DNA from 4 places in the Allohahella marinimesophila genome. Region 1 is predicted to be linked to each of the others. Evidence: predicted binding sites of a transcription regulator. Region 1 holds the regulator's gene; each other region holds the start of a gene.
The links. Region 1 encodes LexA, which represses DNA repair genes until DNA is damaged. Its sites were predicted from a motif close to TACTGTNTANNTANACAGTA; they were not measured.
Positions count from the first base shown of each region.

Region 2: ABD735_RS11710 (YebG family protein) is a predicted target of LexA. The motif match lies at 1,605-1,624, and genes of this name have one in related genera.
Region 3: recA (recombinase RecA) is a predicted target of LexA. The motif match lies at 2,197-2,216, and genes of this name have one in related genera.
Region 4: recN (DNA repair protein RecN) is a predicted target of LexA. The motif match lies at 2,223-2,242, and genes of this name have one in related genera.

Region 1 is NZ_BAABBO010000024.1:1,226-5,574, forward strand. Features, by position in the region: gene ABD735_RS19685 (DUF1329 domain-containing protein) at 1-254, opposite strand, end outside; gene ABD735_RS19690 (DUF6586 family protein) at 419-925, shown strand; gene ABD735_RS19695 (hypothetical protein) at 968-1,360, shown strand; gene lexA (transcriptional repressor LexA) at 1,394-1,996, opposite strand; gene ABD735_RS19705 (DUF2788 domain-containing protein) at 2,155-2,364, shown strand; gene ABD735_RS19710 (BatD family protein) at 2,382-4,214, opposite strand; gene ABD735_RS19715 (VWA domain-containing protein) at 4,246-4,349, opposite strand, start outside.
Region 2 is NZ_BAABBO010000010.1:122,532-126,880, forward strand. Features, by position in the region: gene ABD735_RS11705 (ice-binding family protein) at 1-1,304, opposite strand, end outside; gene ABD735_RS11710 (YebG family protein) at 1,653-1,934, shown strand; gene ABD735_RS11715 (DUF2750 domain-containing protein) at 1,963-2,346, opposite strand; gene ABD735_RS11720 (sensor histidine kinase) at 2,626-4,349, shown strand, end outside.
Region 3 is NZ_BAABBO010000012.1:89,882-94,230, reverse strand. Features, by position in the region: gene mutS (DNA mismatch repair protein MutS) at 1-1,374, opposite strand, end outside; gene ABD735_RS14295 (CinA family protein) at 1,584-2,123, shown strand; gene recA (recombinase RecA) at 2,342-3,379, shown strand; gene ABD735_RS14285 (molybdenum cofactor biosynthesis protein MoaE) at 3,391-3,867, shown strand; gene ABD735_RS14280 (hypothetical protein) at 3,879-4,301, opposite strand.
Region 4 is NZ_BAABBO010000018.1:166,971-171,319, forward strand. Features, by position in the region: gene dnaK (molecular chaperone DnaK) at 1-1,242, opposite strand, end outside; gene grpE (nucleotide exchange factor GrpE) at 1,420-2,106, opposite strand; gene recN (DNA repair protein RecN) at 2,314-3,972, shown strand; gene fur (ferric iron uptake transcriptional regulator) at 3,992-4,349, opposite strand, start outside.

The DNA of each region.
Region 1 (4,349 bases):
TCTACATAGTTGGCAGGGGGGCTCGTAATCCCGCCTGTCCATGGAGGAATCACGCCATCTTTCGTCCCGCTCATTTCAGCACCGACTGGCGTCAGCGATGTGCCGAGCTTCTTGGCCTGCTCAGCGGACACCTTGGCCTGAACACCAACACTCGATAGGCAAAGCGCCGTCGCCGACAGCATTGCCAGGACAGCACCTTTACGTAACAGCAGCTTCGGCGAATGCGCACCGGCTTTCAAAGCGATCGAACTCATAGCATGTCCTTTCCGATTCATAGTCTGCACCTGCGAGAGGTGTAATGGCTTATCACAGAGTATAGGCAAAGAAAATCATCTTGCTATGAACGGGCAGCGTGAAGATTTTGATATACTTCAACGCAGGCAGGCTTGGCCGTAGCCCACCAATAGAGGATGTTCAGATGGCAGCACCAACCCTTACAGAGTGGCAATCGTTCATCAGCGCAAATATCTTCGGCGCAGAGCAGATGCAATTGCAGCAGCAAAAGGTCGACTCCCGGGCGCTACAGGACATTCATGAACGTGCCGCCTTGTTGTTTTTGCAGATGGCCTGGACCGGGCTGCTGCAATCGCTCGCCCGCCAGCAGGGTCTTCAGCTTGAGCGGCCCTCTCTCGATGCGCTAGAGCAGGAAATTGGACATGGCACTGCCGAAACGGGCGTATTGCGAAACCTGTTGGCAGAGCGGGATTCATGGCTGACGCTGATGCTCGAGGCTATAGCAGAGGTCAGTAGTGCTCATGCCGGCCAGGGCGCATCGAGAGAAAATGGCGTATCATCAGATGAAGAGGGGGGCGATGGTCTCATCGCCATGGTTGATCTTGGCGCGTCGTCGAGAGATCTCGCACGCTGGTCTGGAAGCCTGCGTGCCCTCGTATATCAACTGGAGAGTTCCAGCCTTGAATGCTGAAAATCAGCCCTCATAATGTGTCTACACATGTAGGAGATGACTATGCCTTCAGCACTATTTGAAATCATTCAGCTGTCGAATGGTAGCTTTGCACTTCAACAGATCGGTTCCTCCGGTGAACCCTTGCTGAAAATTGAATTCAGTGATGAAGCCAAGGCATTTCTGGAGAATCAGGACGCTCAGGTTGCTCGCGCCATGATTGGTGCTGCAATTCGGACCGTGGGGCAAATGCGGAGCTATGAGGTCACAGAGGAAACATTGTCTGCTGCGGACCTCGCCAGCAGCGTAGAAGGGTCAGATATCGATCCTGACGACGACACGGCTGTTCGGCGCGAAGCCTTCCGAAGAAAATTGGCCAGCCAGAAGGGTAGTGCGCAAAAGGATGGCAAATCGGATTATCGTCAGGTGAAGCCAGAGTCCCACTGGCTTCATTGATCTTCCGGCCTCCAGCGGACGCCGGAGGTCTGCCTAGATCGTGGTGCGTAACACGCCGATCACTTCGCCTTCAATTTCTGCGGAGCGGCTCGACAGGTCTATGCGCATTGTTTCGAAATCGCTGTTCGCTGGCTCGAGATAGAGGATATTATTTTCCTGCCGGATAGTCTTTACGGTCACTTCGTCATCAATTCGTACTACACCGATCGAGCCATTGCGAATCTCTGATGTCTTTTTGATGGCGAGAAGATCACCCTCCAGTATGCCCACGTCTTTCATGCTCAAGCCCCGTACGCGTAGCAGGAAATCTGGCAGTTGCGAGAACAGTCCTTTGTGGATATCAATGCGTTGTTCGATATTTTCAGTAGCAAGAATCGGGAATCCGGCAGCGACCGATCCAACAACTGGGACGCCGGGCTCCGGCTCATCGAGCAGTCGGATACCTCTGGAAGCCCCTGGTATCATCTCGATGGCACCTTTGCGGGCAAGCGCCTTGAGATGCTCTTCCGCTGCGTTGGCAGACTTGAAACCAATGATACCTGAGATTTCCGCACGGGTAGGCGGACGACCCTCCTCGAGAATATAAGTGCGGATCAGTTCAAGAATCTGGGCCTGGCGTCTGGTCAATCCTGTCATGAGAGATGTCCGTATACTGGTTATATAATCAATACTGTTAATGTATACACATCTCGCATGCATGTAAATACCTGAATATCAACCGGAAGCGGCCCCAAAGCCACTGGCCGTGCGCCTTGAATCCGTATCAACGCTCCTCATCTGGATCTGGATAACCAATGACCTTTCAGCAATTCGAATCCCTCAGCCTGTACGTTCTGGTTGGAGGGCTCATCATTTTCATGGGCTTCATCGTCTGGGACCTCGCCAAAAAGTCCAAGGCGGGGCGTTTTGGCACAGCGATTCTCTTTATCGCGTTGTTTCTGGGCGTGGTCGGCTTTGTGGTAAAGACCGTCCTAGTGGAGATCTTTAATGTCGGGGCTGGCTGATAGCGCAGACCCAACGCTTAGTCCCGCTGCGGAGCACGTTCACCAGGATAAAGCGACTCCGCCAGGCTTGCTGGCTGGGCATCATCGGCAGATTTGGACAGCCACTCTCCCGTGAAGTTGATGATCCTGACTTGCAGCTCGGCAGCTCTCGAATCGGCCGATCCTGTCGGACTGCCAAAACAGTGCTGCTGGAGGGTGGCAAGCTCGGCCTTGATCTTACCCAGCACCTGTTCACTACGCGCAACATTTGAGCGGCTGGTCTGCTTCTGGAGCCAGCTGGAATACACGCTGGCAAAGCTGCAGGGTGTCATGGCTTCGAACGCTGGTCGCTCCCTGCGCGCCCACTGCTGTTGAACGGATAGGCCTTCACGGGTTCCGGGTGCCTTTTCGTGGGGTGCCTGAAGCGCGCGTTGTCTGTAGTGCCAGGCCAGCCAGCCGAGTCCAAGGCACAATATCGCCAGAATCAGGCTGAGCAGTGGCCAGAACCTGCTGTACTCTCCAGCGGCAGTGGCTTCGCCAGGCGTAGCAGAATCAGGAGCCGTCACAGTCTGTCGCTCGGCGTCAGATTCGGCGCTATCTGATATCGGAGGTGGTGCGAGCGCAGCTTCGCCTGAACCACTTCCGCTCACCTCAAGTACGCGCTCAGGAAGAATGGCGACACGTTGCTCATCGTTCACCACGTCCCACCAGGGGATTCTGATTTCCGGCAATACGAAACGGCCTGGTCGTGTAGCGATCAGCGCATATTCCTGAGTTCGGACCCCGGTGATGCCGGCGGCATGCACTTCCTCGCTCGTTTCGGACTGGCCTGGATAAAGTCGCACCCCATCCGGGGTATCTACGTCGATGGGGGGCAGCGTAGCACTTTCAAGCCCGAGTCCCTGCAAGGTAATCGTCCGGGTAACCGACTCGCCGACCTGCAGCTTCGCGGTATCCGGCTCATAGGACTCCGAGACACTGAACCCCATGGCTGGAAGCCAGGTGCTGCCGCTGAATCTGGCTGGAGGATCCTTGATATCCACCGACACAGGTGGACTAGTCACCGTTTCGTAGTTGCCCCGCCCAAAGCGACGATTGACGAACCGGCCTGAAAACTTCACCGCCGGAATAGTCAGTTCACCACTGTCTTCTGCAAAAACAGCGTATTGTCGCTCCACGACCTCAAACCGTTTCCCCGCGCGCGTCTGGTTGTACTCCTTCTGCTTCTCGAGCTGCCGGAACAGCGCCCCTTTCACATTGGGGTGGGCCAGTTGTCCATCCACGAGTTCATTGCTGTAGAGCAGTTTGACGGTGAGGAGCATCTGCTCGCCAACGTAAGCGCTCTCCTTGTCTATCGTCATTTCGACCATCAGGTCACTGTCGGCCGGGTTCTTCGGCGCATCGCTGACCTTGAGCTCTATCGGATCGGTCGACTCGTCTTCAAGGCTCAGAGCGGGAATGGTGATATCGCCAGCTCGCTTCGGGCTCAGTGTATACGTCCAGGCGACCAGCGAATTGTTCACATTATTCTCAAACTGGACGCGATAGTTCTGCTGGCGATCAAGTATCTCGAAATCTTCTTCGAGCACACTGACTTCTGGGGAATCGATGTCCAGGGTATTGAGGTTGAACAGGCTGATGCCCAGCGAGGCATCGAGCTTGCTCGAAATTGTAAGCTGCACTGTTTCTCCCAGCGCCAGCTCGTTTCGATCCACCGAAGCCGTGAGCCCATCCGCAGCCATTGACGGGCTGCCGATCAGCATCAGACAGGACAGCCACAGCATAAGCAAGCCTCGGTGACGGCGGTTCAGGGCACGGTCTGATGTCGAGTAGCCATGACTGCTGCTGTTTCGATAATGCATTCTGTTCATTTCCCGATTCATTTCGCTGGTTGTCTCCCCGTTACCAGGGGTTGCTGCTTGCTGTGCCAGGTGAGGTCCGGGTTGCTGGTGCACCTGCCTCGTCCTGTCCGGATCCCGGTGCTCGCTGATCATATCGGCTGTCAG
Region 2 (4,349 bases), on a different contig from region 1:
ATGTTCTTTGCAAGCGCACCACCGGCCAGTATCAAGTCGACACCATTCTCAACAGTGAGGTCTTGAGCAATCTGGAAGATCCATACGTCGTTGGCGTCCCCGTTGAGCGTTACAGCAGAAGTCATCAATAGTGAGGTGCCCCACTTGTAGAGACCCGGCTCAAGAACCTGTCCGCTCACATCGCCTGCACCAAGCTCAGTGTAGTCAGGTGTCGTTCGGCTAGCGGCGTCGGTAAAGGCAATCTCCATGTCGCTGATTGCCGTCGTGAGTATTGCAGGTGTCGGTGGTGTCATGTCGGCTGCGTAGATTCTGCCTGTCAATATATCAGACGGCGTCGTCGCAAAAGTACCCGAGCTGTCGCGTGCTTGCGAAAAGCCGGTAATGAAGGTTTCAGCAGCCGGACTTATGGCGATATCCCCTATTATTTTGGTGGTACCTGTTGTTGAAATCATTGTCTTGGCGAGAATGACATAGTTGCCCGCTGTTCCAAGATTGACAGGTGCTGGGCCCATGGCGGGCGTCGTGCCAGTGGTGAAACTCCACACGAAACTTGCAGCCAGCGCGTTGGCTGCCAGATCCTCCGCACCAGTCGTGATGGTAGCGGTGTACTGAGTACTGAGATCCAGGTCCTGATCAGGATTGAACTGTGCAGTGGTGCCCGGATAGCTCACGACGCCAGGAACCGCACCGGCCGGACCAGTAAGGGTGAACGTGGTTGAGTTGATCGTGGCAGGATTCATCTTCTCACTAAAAACGACACTGACATTTCTGTTGGTCGAAACGTCCGTGTCCTGATCAGCAGCATCTGTGGAAGCGACTGCCGGCGGCGTAACATCAACGATCAGTCCGGTTGTGAAAGTCCAGACATAATTGTTGTCCATAGCTATACCTTCCAGCGACTTTACGTCGGTGCTAATAGTGGCCGTATAGACAGAGTCTCCGACTAAATTGCTTGTCGGATCGAAAGAAGCGGTGTTGGTGGCTGTATCCACCGTCACTGTACCTGTTTCGTCAGTCAGCCCCGCAGCGGCCAGCGTGAAACCGGCAGAACTGATGGAGTCAGCGTCAATGGCATTATTAAAGGTTGCTACCACCATGGTATTGAGCGCCACGTCGACCATTTTGTCGGCAGGACCAGTAGAGGCCACGGTTGGTGAGCCCTCGGTGGTGGTGCCATCCGTAGTACCATCTGTCGTCGGCGCTGTCCTGTTCTTGCTGTCACTACCACAGCCTGTAAGGCCTAGCGATATCGCCGCTACCAATGGCCATACAAGGTGTTTCGGATTTGTGTCGAATGCTTTCATCTGTTTTACCTGATAGTAACTGTTGTGCGGCATATGACAGGCCGCGATGGACGTTTCGCAGTGCCTGAAGCCGATATTTGAATCTTGCCGGGACGCGAGAGCACGTTTTAGATTTCGTAAAATCTTGGAGGGGAAAACGAAAGCCGGACTTAAGTTATAGGTCTGTATAGTCGGGATAGATATTAAAAAGAAAAACTATATGTGTTGCTCTTTTGAACAAAAGCGAGAAGTCCACAACCGGAAAAGCGGGCTACCAGGCGGTAGTGAAGCTGCAATTTATCCTTGCTGCCAGCCACCGGACACTGTATAAATAACCAGCCAAATTTATTGCCGGAAGGGTATTCGAACATGTCAGTACAGGCAGTTTACTATTCAGATAGGGATGGACTGGAAATGGCTTTGAAACAGCCCAATGAGCTCCTCTTCAACACGAAGGCTGAGGCAGATGCCCGCGACAGAGTATTGGAGCTGTCTGAGGAAATTCGTGAATATCTGCTCAAGAAAGTAGACGGTATGAGCGAAGAACTTGCTGACCGCTGCGCGCTGGTCATTGCTGAAGACAAGGACCTTTTTCAGAAAGCGTTCAAAAAGCCTCAGGTCTTGAGTGAGTCGAGTGCCGCACAGGACTAGCGCTTCGCCACGGCACCTGGAGAGCAACTCAGGGCTGTGACAGTTCTTCCTGGAGATCACTTTTCAGCTCGGATGGCGCCATCATCCAGACTGTAGCGTCTGAGCCCGGAAATACGCCTACCTGCAAACCATCGCGGGTCAGGCCGTCAATCCATTTTTTGAAGAACTCTGGAACTGCGATGCTCTTGGGTGCTAGGTCTGCAGCGTCCTCGCAATAAGCAGCGGCAAAAGCCCTGTCAGGCCAGACTGGCAGATATTCGATCCCATCATCCTCGTCATAGATCTTAAGAAACTGCTGATCGTTGTTGACCACAATCCAGATATCGCGATGTTCGCCTACTGCAGTGAGAAAATAATCATATCGCTCCTCACAGCTCGAGCCGAGAACACTGGCCATTTCATCCGTCTTCATACTCTGCCCTGATCCTTTTCCTGACTAACGTATCTGCCGCCAAGATTACACAGGATGTTACAGATATCCATCGCTTTTCCTGCGAGCTTCTTTCATCACTAAAGCACCTTTCCTGAATTACCTACGTACCTTGCTCATCATCTCGCCTTGCGCCGCACAGATCCACGTAAAATTCTCGGTTTAACGGCTCATATAGCTGGCAGCAACGGTCAGAGCAGTAGCAGGGCGTTCATGCGCCGTGTAAAGAATTTATCACGCCATAATTGTCGGATGAGTGCAGTGAACTCTCTTAAGCTAGGAACAGGCGAAATCGCAAGCCTGATCGAACAGAATGACTGGAATCGATCACCCCTTGGGGCGCCTGAAAGTTGGCCGCAGGCACTGCAAACCGTGGCGAGCCTCATGCTGAATTCAAAATTCCCCATGTTCGTCGCCTGGGGTTCGCAGCTCGGCTTTTTCTATAACGACGCCTATGCGGCTATCCTCGGCCAAAAACATCCAGCTGCGCTAGGCCAGCCATTCAAAACGATCTGGTCAGAAATCTGGAGCGATATTTCGCCCATCATTGATAAGGCTATGGCCGGCGAATCATCGTTTTTCGAAAACCTGCCACTTACCATTCTGCGTAAAGGCTTTACCGAACAGACCTGGTTCACCTTTTCCTACTCACCCGTTTATTGCGAGGCGGGACATGTGGCGGGGGTGTTTTGCACTTGCACCGAAACTACTCGACAGGTTTTAGCTGAGCGTGAACGCAAAGACGAAAATGACCGTCTCAGGGACTTCTTTCAGCAGGCACCCGGTATCATGGCAATTCTGCGTCACGCCAACCATACCTTCGAGCTCGCAAACACGGCTTACTATCAGCTGGTCGGTGGCCGGGACCTGGTCGGCAGGTCGGTACGAGAAGCCTTGCCCGAGGTTGAAGGCCAGGGTCTTTTCGAGCTACTTGATATCGTCTATTCAAGTGGCGAACCTTATGTAGGGCGTGCAGTACCTGTCAGACTCAGGCGTCAGCCAGGCGGCGAACTGGAGCAACGCTACGTCGATTTTGTCTATCAGCCGATCCGCGACAGCGCTGGCGATGTCAGCGGCATTTTCATAGAAGGCAGTGATGTAACGGAAGCCATAAGGGCCAACAAGGCCTTGCAGGACAGTGAGCAACGCCTCCGCCAGCTTGCCAATACGATTCCCCAGCTGGCGTGGATGGCGCAGCCTGACGGTTACATACATTGGTTCAACGATCGGTTCTTTGAATATACCGGCACTTCCCTGGAGCAGGTTCAGGGCTGGGGCTGGCATGTGGTCCACCGACCTGAAAGCGCGGCCGAGGGTGTTCAGCAATACAAGGCGCTCATTGCCGCCGGTGAACCTTTCGAAATGACCGGCCCCATACGCTCTGCCAGCGGAGAGTATCGGACATTCTTTACCAAGACTGCGCCGCTTCACGATGCAGCAGGCAATATCGTCCAGTGGTTCGGAACAAACACAGACATTCATGAAATTGAACAGGCTCAGGAAGAGCTGAGAGAGGCCAACCGCCGTAAGGACGAATTCCTGGCCATGCTGGCGCATGAGCTTCGCAATCCGCTCGCCCCCATCAGTACGGCGGCTGAACTGCTGAAATTACCCAATCTCGCCGCCAGACAAGTACGAGCCACTAGTGCAGTCATTTCACGGCAAGTCAGCCACATGTCTCAACTTGTGGACGACCTGCTGGACGTTTCACGAGTCACTCGCGGACTGGTTCATCTGCAGCGTTCGCAAGTCAGGATAAGCGACGTCATCGATGATGCAGTCGAACAGATTGACCATTTACTGACTGACAAACAGCAGACGCTCACCTTGTCGCGAGCCGAAACAGAGGACAAGGTATTCGGTGATCGCACCCGTCTCGTTCAGATTTTCTCGAACATTCTCAACAACGCCACTCGTTACACCGACCAGCAGGGCAAAATTCAAGTGGATGTCGTGCTGAATGCGGAAGACATAGAGGTTCGAAT
Region 3 (4,349 bases), on a different contig from region 1:
TTCTTCTATGGCGGCCTCGAGCAGTGCGCACATATCGGGTAGCGGTCTTGCGGCTTCCTTGAGGCTTGTCAGAAGCGACGGAGTCTCGCCCTCATGCAGCGCGGCCCAGCTGAGCGCGGCATGCAAGGCCGGTATTCTGCCCAGTGCATCACGCAGTCTGACGAGGTCTCTCGGCCTGGCTGAGCCAAGCGCAATTCGCGTCAGCACTCGCTCCATATCACCGATGCCTTTCAGGACCTCTCGAACTGCCTCGAAGCGCAGGCGTTCAATCAATGCCGCTACAGCATCATGCCGTTCGCCGATGGCTACCGGATCACGAAGCGGCCTGTTCAGCAGCCGCTTCAGCAACCTCGCGCCCATGACGCCGGCGGTCGTATCGAGCGCCCAGCACAGGGAGTGACGGAACTCGCCGCCGCTGGTCTGATCTATCTCGAGATTTCGCCGCGTCGCGGCATCAATGAGGATGGCGTCGTCATGACGCTCGGTCACCAGTGTGCAGATGTGGGGCAGGGCGTTCTGCTGCGTTTCACGAACATAATGCAAAAGGGCGCCAGCAGCCGATACAGCTGCCGGTTTGTCGCTGCAGCCGTAGCCGTCAAGGTGGAGAACGCCCAGCTGCTCACAGAGAATACGCTCGCAGGTGGCTTTGTCGAAGTGCCACTCAGGCAGCTTTCGCACCGTGCTTCGAAGAATCTGTTGTCGGAGCAGACTACCGCCAGCTTCAGCCAATGCTCCACTTTCGTTCAATAGAAGTTCCGAGGGTCGAAGTCTACCGAGTTCATCGGCCACCGCTACCAGCGAGTCGACTTCCTGCAGGCTGAAGCGAGCAGTGCTCACATCAAGCATGGCGATACCATAGACGAGGCTGGCGGCCTGTCCTTCCTTGCCTTTTGCAGCAGGACCAGCGTGTACTGCGACGATGATGTTATCGCTGCGCTCATCGAGAAAGGCATCATCCGTCAAGGTGCCTGGCGTGACCGTTCGTGCGACCTTGCGCTCCACCGGCCCCTTGCTTTCACCGGGCGTACCGACCTGTTCACAGATAACAACGCTGTGCCCGAGTTTCACGAGCTTGGCCAGATAAGCCTCGGCGGCGTGATAGGGAACCCCAGCCATGGGGATTGGCTTGCCAGCTGACTGCCCGCGGTGCGTAAGCGTGATGTCCAGCAGCGCTGATACCTGCAACGCATCATCGAAGAAGAGTTCGTAGAAATCACCCATGCGGTAGAACAGGAACTGATCGGGGTGCTCTGCCTTTATGCGCAGAAATTGCTGCATCATCGGGGTGTGCTGCGACAGGGCCGATCCATGTGCTGTATTCGTCGATGAGCTGTCTGACTCATGGTGCGAGACTGTCTGAGTGGTCGTTGTCATTGATGAGCTGTCTGACTCATGGTGCGAGACTGTCTGAGTGGTCGTTGTCATTGATGAGCTGTCTGACTCATGGTGCGAGACTGTCTGAGTGGTCGTTGTCATTAATGTCCGGGATATGGCTGAGCGTGTTTTGACCGGCGCGGACGCCGAGGGCAGAATGTCCAAAAGTGACGGCATTTGCCACTGAACCTTCCTGAAGGACCGCATACATGGAGAACGATTTGTCTGATGCTGCCCAGCGGCTGAGTATAAAGCTTCCCGAACTGGAGTTGCTAGTTTCGATCGGAGCGAGCTTGCAAAAGCTGCAGTGGCAGGTCACCGTCGCAGAGTCCTGCACAGCGGGCGGCATAGGCTATGCGCTGACGAGCATTGCTGGCAGCTCTGCCTGGTTCGAGCAGGGCTTCATTGTTTACAGCAACGCAGCGAAAGAGCGCATGCTCGAGGTGCCGGCGCAGTTGCTACTCGATCATGGGGCGGTCAGTGAGCCGGTGGCGGGAGCCATGGCATTGGGTGCCGCGAGGTGTGCTGGAGCACAAATTGCCCTGGCAGTGAGCGGTATTGCTGGTCCAGGTGGTGGCAGCGCGGATAAACCGGTTGGTACGGTCTGCTTCGGGTGGCATCTGCCGGGTGATACCGTCACTGAGCGGCGACACTTCAGTGGCGACCGTGCGGCCGTACGTGAGCAGACCATCGCCTACAGCCTGGCAAAGCTGTATGGACTGCTGCAGAATCTGGAGCCGGGATTGTGACTGCCAGGCATCAGTAAAATTTGGTCAAAAGCCATACAGCAGGCTTGCACGGCAGATTTATCTTGTGACATACTGCTGTTGTTTTATACAGTATTGCTTAGGCGACAAACTGCATGGACGCAGAATGGTTGGCATACCGGCCAGCTACTGTCTGGTCTGCAGAGGGCACTGAACTCCCACTGCTGACCGACCTCAATTAATCAAAGGTGAAATCAAGAATGGATGATAATCGCAAGAAGGCGCTCACCGCAGCGCTGAGTCAGATCGAACGACAGTACGGTAAAGGCGCGGTCATGCGTATGGGTGAAAAGCCCAGGGAAGCGATGCCTGCAGTGTCTACCGGCTCACTCGGGCTCGATATTGCACTCGGTATAGGTGGGCTGCCTTATGGACGTATTGTTGAAGTCTATGGTCCTGAAAGTTCAGGCAAGACGACGCTGACGCTCCAGGTGATTGCAGAAGCGCAGAAGAAAGGGAAGACCTGCGCTTTCATCGATGCAGAGCATGCACTCGACCCAATTTATGCCGAGAAGCTGGATGTCAATATCGATGATCTGCTGGTCTCCCAGCCGGACACCGGCGAGCAGGCACTCGAGATCGCCGATATGCTGGTTCGCTCCGGTGCCGTAGACGTTATCGTCATCGACTCCGTGGCGGCACTCACGCCCAAGGCTGAAATCGAAGGTGAAATGGGTGACTCGCACGTCGGGCTGCAAGCCAGACTGATGTCCCAGGCCCTTCGAAAGCTGACCGGTAACGTCAAGCAGGCTAACGTGCTGATGGTGTTCATCAATCAGATCAGAATGAAGATCGGTGTGATGTTTGGTTCGCCTGAAACGACTACAGGCGGCAATGCCCTGAAGTTCTACGCTTCCGTTCGACTGGACATCCGTCGTATCGGCGCGGTCAAGGAAGGCGATGAGGTGGTTGGTAACGAAACGCGAGTGAAGGTCGTCAAGAACAAGGTGAGCCCGCCTTTCCGTCAGACCGAGTTCCAGATTCTTTACGGCCGTGGCATTTATCGCACCGGTGAGGTGGTTGATCTCGGCGTGAAGGAAGGTTTTGTAGACAAGGCAGGCGCCTGGTACAGCTACAATGGCGACAAGATTGGTCAGGGCAAAGCCAATGCCGCCAAGTTCCTTGAGGAAAATTCGACAATGCTTGCTGAGATTGAAGGCAAGATTCGCGATAAGTTGCTGCCGAAGCCCATTGGTCCAAAAGCTGTGCCCGAAGTAGAAGCCGAAGCTGCTGGTTAATGAGTTAAGCCGTGCATATTCGCGTCGAACTCGGTCCCGCGCCTATTGATAACCTTACCCTGGCTAGGTCCTTCAGGGCTGGTTTGAATCAGGGCTCGAGTTCGCTTGGCGCGATATGCAGTTTTGAGGGTCTGGTGAGAGAGTACGGCGATGACAGAAATGTCATCGCGCTCGAACTGGAACATTATCCGGGAATGACGGAGCGCTCGCTTCGTGAGATTGCTGAACACGCTGCAGAGCGTTGGCAACTGCTGGCAATAGCCATTGTCCACCGCGTCGGCCGAATTGAGCTGGGTGAGGTGGTTGTGGTGGTCTCGGTGGCGTCGTCCCATCGACACGCTGCTTTTGAAGCCTGCGCCTACATCATGGACCGTCTGAAAACCGAAGCGCCTTTCTGGAAAAAAGAAATCAGCGCCAGCGGACAGAGTTGGGTCGCTTCCAAAGACAGTGATGGGCTTGCCGCAGCACGCTGGGCTGCCAAAGACTGAGCAATGCCCTTCTAGATGTCTGTTTTCGCAGTCTGTTGACTGTTCTCGCTGAAGATACGCTCGATACGGGCCAATGCATTATCGACAGCACGATCATAATTCTTCTCAGAAGCCCAGCAGTCAAAAGTGATGCCGACTCGCGTGACGCCATGCGTGGTCACCGCGTCGCTGTCGACATTTGCAACTCTGCCAGTAATCGCTTTTTCATTCACATATTTGGCAGTAAAACTGAAACTGAGACGATCGCCGACCTTCAGCTTTCCTGGAAAGCCAATTGCCATGCCATAACGATTGAAGTCAAAACAGTCGACCTCACGAGCCTGCTTCGAAAATCCGAAAAACCCTTTCGGCGCAGCAATAACCCGTAATTCGTCTGTGTCGTGACGTCGTTTGATGCGTCGTTCGAGCTGCTGCCTGAAATTGAATTCGTGCATTATGTAAGTTTGAAGCCGCCCCAGCGTCTGCCTTTAAGATGGATGGAG
Region 4 (4,349 bases), on a different contig from region 1:
CTTCTCGATGATTGGCGTAGACACACCACCCATCGTTTCAATGCTCAGCGTCAGCGGTGACACGTCGAGCAGCAGCACGTCCTTAACGTCTCCCGCCAGAACGGCACCCTGGATAGCGGCACCCAGTGCAACGGCTTCATCCGGGTTGACATCTTTCTTCGGCTCTTTGCCAAAGAATTCAGTTACCTTGGCCTGTACCATTGGCATGCGGGTCTGACCACCGACAAGAATAACCTCGTCAATTTCATCTGCAGTATAGCCGGCATCTTCAAGCGCCTGCTTACAAGGCGCAAGGCTGCGCTCGACCAGCTGCTCAACCAGGCCTTCGAGCTTCGAACGTGACATCTTGACGTTCAAGTGCTTGGGGCCGCTGGCATCAGCAGTGACATAGGGCAGATTCACGTCTGTCTGCTGGCTGCTGGATAGTTCAATCTTGGCCTTCTCACCAGCTTCTTTCAGGCGCTGCATGGCGAGTGGGTCACCGCGAAGGTCGATACCACTGTCCTTCTTGAACTCGTCGGCCAGGAAGTCGATGATTCGCATGTCGAAATCTTCGCCGCCGAGGAAGGTGTCGCCGTTGGTTGCGAGTACTTCAAACTGCATTTCGCCATCAACATCAGCTATTTCGATGATCGAAATATCGAAGGTACCGCCGCCAAGATCGTAAACCGCGATCTTCTTGTCGCCACCCTTCTTGTCCATTCCGTAGGCCAGTGCCGCAGCCGTCGGCTCGTTGATGATACGCTTGACGTCCAGACCGGCAATCTTGCCTGCGTCCTTGGTGGCCTGACGCTGGGAATCGTTGAAGTAGGCCGGAACCGTAATAACCGCTTCAGTCACTGCCTCGCCAAGAAAGTCCTCGGCCGTCTTCTTCATTTTCTTCAATACTTCGGCAGACACCTGTGGTGGCGCCATTTTCTTGCCTTTGACTTCTACCCAGGCATCACCATTATCGGCCTTGGATATCTTGTATGGCACCATCTTGATGTCTTTCTGAACGACGTCGTCTTCAAAGCGACGACCGATCAGACGCTTGATGGCATACAGTGTGTTTTCAGGGTTGGTGACGGCCTGACGCTTGGCTGACTGACCGACCAGGGTCTCGCCGTCCTGCGTGAAAGCTACGATGGATGGTGTCGTTCTCGCGCCTTCGGAGTTTTCGATGACGCGAGCCTTACCACCTTCGAGCACAGCCACACATGAGTTGGTTGTACCCAGATCTATACCGATTATCTTTCCCATTTGAAACTCCGCTTACTGATTCGATTTGGCTAGTTCGTTCTGGCTAATTCAATTCTGAACCCGTTCGCTCAGCCTGCCGCTGGACTGGATAAGAACGAATTCTTGTTCCTGCGATCAATATTGCGGCAGTTTTGGCCTTTTCAAGCCCCACACCGCTCGATCGGCATACTTTATGTATCAGGGTGCCTTGGCAACGATGACCATAGCCGGCCGTAATAGCCGCCCGGAGAGGGTGTAGCCTTTCTGAAGCACAGCCATGACTGAATTTGGCGCCATATCTGGATTGGCCACCATGGACATGGCTTCATGCAATTCCGGGTTGAAGGGCGACCCGACAGGATTTATGGGCTCCACATCAAATTTCTTCAGCGCATTGACAAGTAGTCCGAGCGTCATCTCCACCCCTTCCCGCATCACAGCCTCAGACTGGCTGTCGCCAGGTTCAGCTTCTAGCGCCTTTTCCAGACTGTCCACCACCGGCAACAGCTCCTTCACAAACCGCTCCAATGCAAACTTGCGCGCCCGTTCGACGTCGCTGTCTGCCCGACGCTGAACGTTCTGCATCTCTGCCTGGATGCGGAGCATCTGCTCATGCTGGTCCGCGAGCCGCTTGTTCAGCTCAGCCGTATTCCCAAGCAGCGCTGCGATGTCTACAGCGCCGGATTGATCGGCACGGCTGGCGTCGTCGGCTTCGCTGTCAGTTGCTGACAGCGCTTCTTCCTCATAGTCTCCAGCATGATCCGTATCCGCATGGAGGGCGTCTTCCTGGTCTCCCTGGTGAGACTGATCGTGCTTGTCTGCCTGCATGCTTTGCTCTTCAGACTGCTCGTCCGACTGTCTGCCCGAATTCTCATCAATTGCCATGTCAGCTCCTGAAATAGCTACCCAAATTATTCCGTATCGCATTGATGGGGGCTGGCCACGTGAATTCAAGAGCCAATGGCTCGAAATGACGAAGGAGCAGTTGTTTATTTAAACAGCACTGTATATATTAACAGCTATCGAACGAGGGCTGATTTGTACTGGCGTAGCCCGAAGCTTTCCAAACTCAGCTGATGAAAGGTGCCGCAGATGCTAACCGAGCTTTCCATACAGAACCTGGCGATAGCCGACCGTCTTACCATTGAATGGCATAAGGGTATGACTGCCATCAGCGGAGAAACCGGTGCGGGCAAATCCATTTTGCTCGAAGCGCTCGGTCTCTGCATTGGCGACAGGGCGGCGGCCGATATCGTGCGGCACGGCAGCGACAGGGCAGATATCAGCGCCAGCTTCGACCTGACCGGTCTTGCCTCCGCTGTGGAATGGTTGAATGGAAAGGAACTGCAGGATGGCGACGAGTGCATCATCCGTCGCACCATCAGCAAGGAGGGGCGCTCCAAGGCCTATATCAACGGCAGTCCGGTACCGCTGGCCGATCTGAAGGTACTTGGCGCACAGCTGCTCGATATTCATGCCCAGCATGAGCATCATGCCCTCATGCAGGCAGGCGCGCAGACCAGGCTGCTGGACAGTTACGGTGGTCTCGATACGCTGAAGGCCGAAGTTGGCTTCGCCTTCAGCAACTGGAAGCAGCTCAACGCACGACTCAGCGCCATCCGATCGGGCGCTGCGGACTCGCAAGCCAAACTGCAGCTCCTGACCTATCAGGTAGAAGAGTTCGACCAACTGGCCCTGAAGACCGGGGAAGTCGAGCAACTGGAAGAAGAGCAGCACCAGCTGGCACATGCCGAAGACCTCCTCGGCTTACTGAATAACGCCTCTGAAAACCTGCTCGCTGGTGAGGGCGGCCTCAACGACCAGTTCAAACAGTTGTCCAGCTGTCTCAAGCAGGCCCTGCAATTTCTGCCGGCGCTATCGAGCACGGTAGACATGATTGAAGAGGCGCGTATACGGATAGAGGAAGTCGATAGTGATGTTCGACATAGCGTCGATGCGGTCGATGTCGATCCCGAGCGACTTCGCGAAGTCGAGGCACGACTCAGCCAGATTTATTTACTGGCACGCAAGCATCATTGTGAGCCTCAGGAACTGGAGTCGACCTATGAGCAGCTGAGCACGGAACTGGCCGAGCTTGCGGCCAACGTTGTTGATCCCGAGGTGCTCGAAGCCACCTGCAAGGCTGCAGAAAAGACCTTGACGACACTGAGCGAAAAGCTCGGCAAGCAGCGTCATGTGGTAGCAGATGAGCTGGGCGCGAAGGTGGTAGCTCAGCTCAAGGCGCTGGACATCAAGGCTGATCTGGCATTCGAGCTAAGGCCTTTGGATGAGCCTTCGCCTACAGGCAGCGAACGCGTTGAAATCTGCATCAGCCTGAACCCTGGGCAACCCCGCAAGCCGCTGCGCAAGGTCGCCTCTGGCGGTGAACTATCCCGTATCAGCCTGGCCATACAGGTCGCTACAGTCGCCAAGCAAGCCATGCCGACTATCGTCTTCGATGAGGTCGATGTGGGTATCGGTGGCGGAACGGCTGAAATTGTCGGCCGCATGCTCAAGGAGATTGGCGCGCACTCCCAGGTCCTGTGCATTACTCACTTGCCACAGGTCGCCTCATGCGCCCATCAACATCTCATGGTGAGCAAGGCGGTCGAGGACGGTGCGACCAAGTCGAGTGCGAGGCATCTCGAGGGCAAGGCAAGAACCGCAGAAATTGCCAGAATGCTTGGTGGAATAGAAATTACGCGGAAAACCCTGGCCCATGCCGAGGAGATGCTTCAGCTCGCGTCCTGAAGAAACGGACGCGACAGGCTCAGTTCCTGTTAGACCCTGAAGACTTGGGTTTCACGTACAGAATCAGGCTGTGATCGACGAGGGAATAGCCGTGCTCTTCGGCGATTTCCCGCTGTCGCTTTTCGATCACCGGATCGCAGAACTCGATCACTGTGCCTGTTTCAGAACACACCATATGATCGTGGTGATCATCATGGTTGAGTTCGAAGACCGAGTGACCACCTTCGAAGTTATGCCGAAGGACCAATCCGGCGCTTTCGAACTGGGTCAGAACGCGATACACCGTGGCCAGCCCAACATCGTTGCCCTCTTCCATCAAGCGCTTGTAGACTTCCTCAGCGCTCATATGACGGTTTTCGGCCTGCTCGAGCAAATCC